2 regions of the Variovorax sp. P4_B10 genome follow, and region 2 is predicted to be linked to the other one. Evidence: predicted binding sites of a transcription regulator. Region 2 holds the regulator's gene; the other holds the start of a gene.
What was found. Region 2 encodes LexA, which represses DNA repair genes until DNA is damaged. Its sites were predicted from a motif close to ACTGTATNNNNATACAGT; they were not measured.
Positions count from the first base shown of each region.

Region 1: a site for LexA is predicted at 1,624-1,641, ahead of imuA (translesion DNA synthesis-associated protein ImuA). Genes of this name have one in related genera too.

Region 1 covers NZ_JBFUHN010000014.1:7,540-10,941, forward strand. The annotation lists gene AC1DXX_RS09290 (Y-family DNA polymerase) at 1-832, opposite strand, end outside; gene imuA (translesion DNA synthesis-associated protein ImuA) at 801-1,610, opposite strand; gene AC1DXX_RS09300 (ABC transporter substrate-binding protein) at 1,733-2,860, shown strand; gene AC1DXX_RS09305 (aldo/keto reductase) at 3,281-3,402, shown strand, end outside.
Region 2 covers NZ_JBFUHN010000012.1:76,456-79,857, forward strand. The annotation lists gene adk (adenylate kinase) at 1-418, shown strand, start outside; gene AC1DXX_RS08560 (asparaginase) at 445-1,407, opposite strand; gene lexA (transcriptional repressor LexA) at 1,481-2,164, shown strand; gene AC1DXX_RS08570 (hypothetical protein) at 2,303-2,671, shown strand; gene AC1DXX_RS08575 (D-2-hydroxyacid dehydrogenase family protein) at 2,762-3,402, shown strand, end outside.

The DNA.
Region 1 (3,402 bases), on a different contig from region 2:
TTTCGAGCGTGCGCAGCCGGAGCCAGCTCACAGGCGCCGCGAGCGTGGTGAGGGCGAGCTTTTCCGACAGCAGGCGGCGCAGGTGCGCCATGTCCTGCGTGGGCTCGGCCGTGCGCACGGTGACCTGCTGGTGCGGCGGCAGGTTCACGCCGTTGAAGCGCCTGAGGTCGAGCGTCCACTGCAGCTCGAGCGCGCGGGCGCCGCGCTGGCGGGCACGCAGCCAGATCTGCAGCGCAGTGAGCAGGCGGTTGGCCGACCACATGAGTTCGGGCGCGGTCTCGGCCAGCGCGGGCAGCTCCAGCTTCTGTTCGAACACGTCGGGCAGCGTGAGCCAGCTGTGGCTTTCGGGGCGCAGGCCCCAGGCGGCGTCGAGCGCTTCGCGCAACCCCGCGCCGAAGCGCCGCGTGAGGCCGCCGCGCGGCAAGGCGGCCACCTCGCCCCAGGTGCGGCAACCGAGGCGCGCGAGCAGGTCGAGGTGTGGGCGTGCAGCGGTGAGCGTGTCCAGCGGCAGGCCGGCTGGCACGTCGTTGGGCCGGTTCTCGTTGCGCTCGAACAGGCGCAGCCGCGCCAGCGCGATCAGGCTCGTGGCGTCTTGCGCGCCCAGCATGCGCACATCGGGCGCGGGGTTCGCGGCGACCAGCTGGCGCATCAGTTGAAGCCGCCCGCCCCACAGGCGCTCGCAGGCCGAGACTTCGAGCATCAGCGCTTCGTCCTCCCAGGCGACGTGCGGCGTGTACTGCAGCGCCCACCAGCCCAGGGCTTCGGGCGTCGGCAGGAGCGGCGCGTCGGGGGCGTCGGATTCAAGCGACCACTGCAATGCGATCCAATGCATTGGGGCCTCCTCCTTTCCACGCGTCGATGCGCACCACCGTCGCCGACGATGCCGCTTCGCCGGCTGGCACCGTGCCCTGCTGCTGCAGGCGCAGCTTGCGACGCAGCCGCGCGGCCGCCAGCAATGCGGTCATGCGTTCGTTGCGCGCCGGCAACATCACCGGCGCGGCCAGCGGCGGGCCGCGGCGCTTGAGGATGCGGAGCTCGATCTGCGACGCATCGGCTTCGCAGCGTTCCATCTGAAGACGCAGGCGCGCAGGCGAAGCCCCCTGTGCGGCCGATCCGGGCCGGCACACGAAGAACAGCACGTCATGCTGGGCTGCGGCCAGCTGCAGCCGCCGCAATTCGCCCACCCGGGCCTGCGGCAGCCAGGCCAGCACGGCGGACACGTCCGCGCAGCGCAGCGCCTGCTCGCAGGCCCACAGCCGCACGGCCGACGCATCGCTCCTGACCCACATCAGCGCTTCCACCGGCAGGCCCTGCGCCGCCAACGACGGCCCGCAAGGCTCGTACGGCGGGCCGATCAGCACCACCGGCCCGCCGCGCGTCTCCACCGCCTGCGCCAGCGCGGGCAGCAGCAGCCGCCAGACATGGGCTTCGGGCGCGCCTTGCAGCAATTCCGTCATGGCGCCGACCGGCCAGCCGCCGCCCGGCAACTCCGCGTCGAGCGCGGCGTGGCCGGTGGCGACGACCTGCGCGTCGGCCATGCCAAGCTCATCGGCATGCCAGACGCCGCGGCCTGCGGCAGCGGAAAAGGAGTCGAGGAAAGGGAGGCCCATGATTGAACTGTTAACTGTATTTTTATACAGTATTCCGTGGGCCACAACAAGGAGGAAGGGTAAAGAGCGATTTACCCAGAGGGGGCTCGGCGCTTAAGATGATTCATTAACAATTTGTGACCATGAAACACACAAAGATTCATTTGCTGGCTTCGGCCCTGGCTGCCTTCGTACTGGGACTCTCGGCTACCGCACAGGCACAAACCAAGCCGCTCGTGATCGGGCAGACCTACGTGCAGACCGGGCCCCTGGCGTCCCTGTCGACCGAACCCCTGATCGGCATCCGTGCCATGTTCACCACGCTGAATGCGAACGGCGGCATCAACGGCAGGCCGGTCGAACTGCGCCAGCTCGACGATGCCTTCGACCCCGCCAAGGGCGCCGAGAACGTCAAGACCTTCGTGAAGGACGGCGCCGTCGGCGTGCTGATGCCCATCGGCACCTCGCCGGCGGTCGGTGCGCTGAAGGTGGCCAACGAACTCAGGATTCCCGTCGTCGGCCCGTACACCGGCGCGGGGCCGGTGGTGAAGTTTTCCGAATACAACTTCCCGGTGCGCATCAGCTACGACGAGGAGTACAGCCGGATCGTGAACCACCTCTTCACCATCGGCCTCTCGCGCATCGGCTTCGCGCACAACGACAACCCCGGCGCGCGCTCGGCGCTGGAAAGCACGCAGAAGTTCGTGGCCGAGCGCGGCGAGAAACTGGTCGGCAGCGTGGCGATCAAGAACGACGGCTCCGACGCCGCCGAGCGCGCCGTGGAGCTGGCCAAGCTCAAGCCCAAGGCGGTGGTGCTGTCGGTCACCAACGACGTGGCGYCAAAGTTCATCACGGCCTACCGCGCAGCCGGCGGCGAGACGGCCTTCTATTCGTTCTCGTTCCTGAACGGGCAGAAGCTGTTCCAGGACATCAAGAAGGACGCGGCCGGCGTGGTCATCTCGCAGGTCGTGCCCTACCCGTGGAACAGCGCGATGCCGGTGATTGCCGAGTACCAGGCGGCCATGAAGAAGATCGGCGCAACCGAGTTCAGCTACGCCAGCCTCGAGGGCTATGTGGCGGCCAAGGTCATGGTCGAAGGCCTGAAGCGTGCGGGGCCGAACCCGACGGCGGACTCGCTGCAGAAGGGTCTCGAGTCGTTCAAGACGCTCGACATCGGCGGGATCGCTGTGTCGTACCGGCCCGGCGAGCACCGCGGGCTGACGTTCTCCGAGCTGTCGATGCTCAAGGCTGACGGGCGCTATCTGCGTTAAGAGCCTGTCGTTCGGGGCGCGTGCACAGGACACCGGGTGCTCCCCTCCGCGAATGTCCCCCGCTTCGCTCCTCCTTTATTTCGCTGCGGGGAGCACCCGGTGCCCTGTGCACGAGAGGCGCGGCTGTTGTGCTGGCCGATCAACCACGGCGCTGACAGATCACGCCGATGGGGTGCCTTGCGCAGCGAAATAAAGGAGGAGGCCTGCGGCCATAGGCCGCGCCGGGGGACATTCGCGGAGCAAGGTACCCCATCGGCGTGAGCGCGCCCTGAATGGCGCAGAATTTCGTTCGTGACGCCCCCCACGAACGCACCGCAACAGCTCCCCGCTCTCACGCGCGCCCAGCTGCTCAGGCTCGGCGCAGCACTCTGCGCCGGTGCCGCGCTACCCTCCTTCGCACAGCAACAAGGCAGGCCTGCGATGACCATGAACACCCGCCCCATCCCCTCCACCCAGGAAGCCTTGCCGGTGATCGGCTGCGGCACCTGGATCGGCTTCGACCAGCGCCCCGGCAGCGAGGAATACAAACGCCTCCCCGGCGT
Region 2 (3,402 bases):
TTTCCTGTTCGACGGTTTCCCGCGCACCATTCCGCAGGCCGATGCCATGAAGGACGCAGGCGTCAAGCTCGATTACGTGCTCGAGATCGACGTGCCCTTCAGCGACATCATCGAACGCATGAGCGGCCGCCGCTCCCACCCCGCGTCGGGCCGCACCTACCACGTCAAGTTCAACCCGCCCAAGCTCGAAGGCAAGGACGACGTGACCGGTGAAGACCTGATCCAGCGCAAGGACGACGAGGAAGAAACCGTGCGCAAGCGGCTCGAGGTCTACAGCCAGCAGACGCGTCCGCTGGTCGACTACTACTCGGCCTGGGCCAAGGCCGATCCGGCCGCCGCGCCGAAGTACCGCGCCATCAAGGGCGTCGGCACGGTCGACGAAATCACGCAACGTGCGCTGGCGGCACTGAGCAGCTGATCTCTCGGCCGCCCGTCGACCGGCGGCTATTTCCCGAGCAGTTCCAGCATCAGCGCGATGCGCGCCTTCACCGGAGTGAGCGCGCCTGCGTCCCGCAGCCGGTCATCGGGTTTCGGCAGGATGCGCCCGCTGGTGCAACGCGTCGCGCGAAGCACCGCAATGCCGGCATCCTGCGCCTTCAGTGCGGCGGCTTCCAGCGCATGGTGCAAGGTGCCATTGCCGGTCGTGGCGAGGACCAGCCCACGAACGGGCTCCTCTGCGCCCTCCCGAAGAAGGGCATCGATGATCGCGCCGCTCGCGCCGGCGTGGCTCATGACGATTTCGACCCTGGGCCAGGGTCCCGGCGCATCCAGGGCCTTCGAGGCCCGGGGCGGCGTCGCATCCGGCCACTCCCTCACGCGCCGCACTCCGCCCTCTTCCACATAGCCGATCGGCCCCGCATCGCCCGAAGCAAAGGCATCGAGACTGTAGGTGTGCACCTTCTGCACATCCAGACCGCTGTGGACCGTGCCGGCACACACCACCGTCACGCCCCGCGCGCCAGCCGTTACCGCGACCGCAATGGCGTCTCGCACGTTCTGCGGCCCGTCCGGCGAGAGCGCGGTGGCCGGACGCATCGCACAGGTCAGCACCACGGGCTTGGCTGAAGCAAGCACCGAGTGAAGGAAGAACGCGGTCTCTTCGAGCGTGTCGGTGCCGTGGGTGATCACCACGCCCGCCACATCGGGCTGCGCCAGCCAATGCACGCAACGCTGGGCGAGCTTCTGCCAGATCTCGAACCCCATGTCCTTGCTGTCGACCTGCGCCACCTGCTCCGCCACCAGTGTCACGCCCTCGGGCGCCTCGATGCCGCCCAGCAGGTCTCCCACGCCCACTTGCCCGGCGGTGTAGCCGATGTTGTCGCCGCTGCTGGCGGCCCTGCCAGCGATGGTTCCGCCGGTGCCCAGAACCACCACGCGACGCACTTCAGGCAAAGGGGAATTGGCCATGGCTTGTCAACTTTTAAAAACTGGTTAAAAATACAGGTACTGGATATCTAGCCAGTGCCGCAAGGAACCACATATGCAGTTCGCCGTGAAGCTTACAGCCCGCCAGCAGCAGATCCTCGACTTGATCCAGAGCGCCATCGCGCGCACTGGCGCTCCGCCCACGCGTGCCGAAATCGCCAATGAGCTGGGGTTCAAGTCGGCCAATGCCGCCGAAGAGCACCTGCAGGCCCTGGCCCGCAAGGGCGTCATCGAACTCGTCAGCGGCACCTCGCGCGGTATCCGCCTCAAGGGCGATGCGCTGCGCTCGCTCAACGAAACACGCCACCGCGAAGGCGGCCAGTTCTCGCTGTCGCTGCCCGGCATGGCCCAGCTGGCGCTGCCGCTCATTGGCCGCGTCGCAGCCGGCTCGCCCATCCTGGCGCAGGAACATGTCGACCAGACCTACTACGTCGAAAACACGCTGTTCCAGCGCCAGCCCGACTACCTGCTCAAGGTGCGCGGCATGTCGATGCGCGACGCCGGCATCATGGACGGCGACCTGCTCGCCGTGCAGGCCACCAAGGAAGCGCGCAACGGCCAGATCGTGGTCGCACGCCTCGGCGACGAAGTCACCGTCAAGCGCCTGAAGCGCAACAAGCAGGTGATCGAGCTGCACGCCGAAAACCCCGACTACCCAACCATCATCGTCCAGCCTGGCGAGCCCTTCGAAATCGAAGGCCTCGCGGTCGGCCTCATCCGCAACACCATGCTGATGTAGGCCTCGCGGCCTGCACGCAGCAGCACCCCATCCGGTCGCAACAGGTGGCGGGCGTATGGCGCAAAGTCGCCATCACCCTGTCGCGGCCGATTCAAGAAATCCTGCCTGTGTTCAACCTCAGACTTTTTTGGAGTTCACATGGGAATCGCCCTCCTCGCCATCGTTGATTTCTGGATGCCGCTGCAATCGCTTGCAAGCCGCCTCATGCCTGCGCGCCGCCCTCGTCGCCGGGACAACAGCGGCGACACCGCCGCCGGACTGCGCTACGTGGCCGTGCGCCCGGCCTGCACGGCGCGGTCCGCCGGCGCAGCCGTGCCAACAGCAACCGCCTCCGCCCGCCCGCTGCGCGTGGTGCGTGTCGTCGACGGAAAAGGGCAGCAACGCAGCGCCAGCCGCGTCGTGATCTCGGGCCGGATGGCCGATGTCTGCGCGGAACTCGACCGCTTGGCGGCGCTCGAGGCCGCGGAAGCCGTGAGCTCGGCCCCCCGCTCCGCACACCTGCACTGAGCCATTTCACCCCTTGGCAGGCCGCCCGGGGTGGGTATCCAAACGTTCACAGGCGCGACATTGCAATGCTGCGAGGCACAATGGCACGCCATGAACATTGTGATCCTCGACGATTACCAGGACGCCGTGCGCAAGCTGCGCTGCGCCGCCAAGCTGGACGCGTACGCGGCCAAGGTCTACACCAACACGGTCAAGGGCATCGGGCAACTGTCGGTTCGCCTCAAGGACGCCGACGTGATCGTGCTGATCCGCGAGCGCACCCAGATCTCGCGCCAGCTGATCGAAAAGCTGCCCAAGCTCAAGCTCATCTCGCAGACCGGGCGCGTCGGTGGCCACATCGACGTCAATGCCTGCACCGAGCGGGGCGTGGCGGTGGCCGAGGGCACCGGTTCTCCGCAAGCGCCCGCCGAGCTGACATGGGCGCTGATCATGGCGGCCATGCGCCGGCTGCCGCAGTACATCAGCAACCTCAAGCACGGGGCATGGCAGCAGTCGGGCCTCAAGTCGGCCTCGATGCCGCCCAATTTCGGGCTGGGGTCGGTGCTCAAGGGCAAGACGCTCTGCATCTGGGGCTATGGCCGCATCGGCCAGCTGGTCGCGCGCTATGGGCAGGCCTTCGGCATGCAGGTCGTGATCTGGGGCCGCGAGGCGAGTTGCGCCAAGGCCCGGTCCGACGGCTTCCAGGTTGCGCAGAACCGCCACGAGTTCTTCGCTGCGGCCGACGTGCTGTC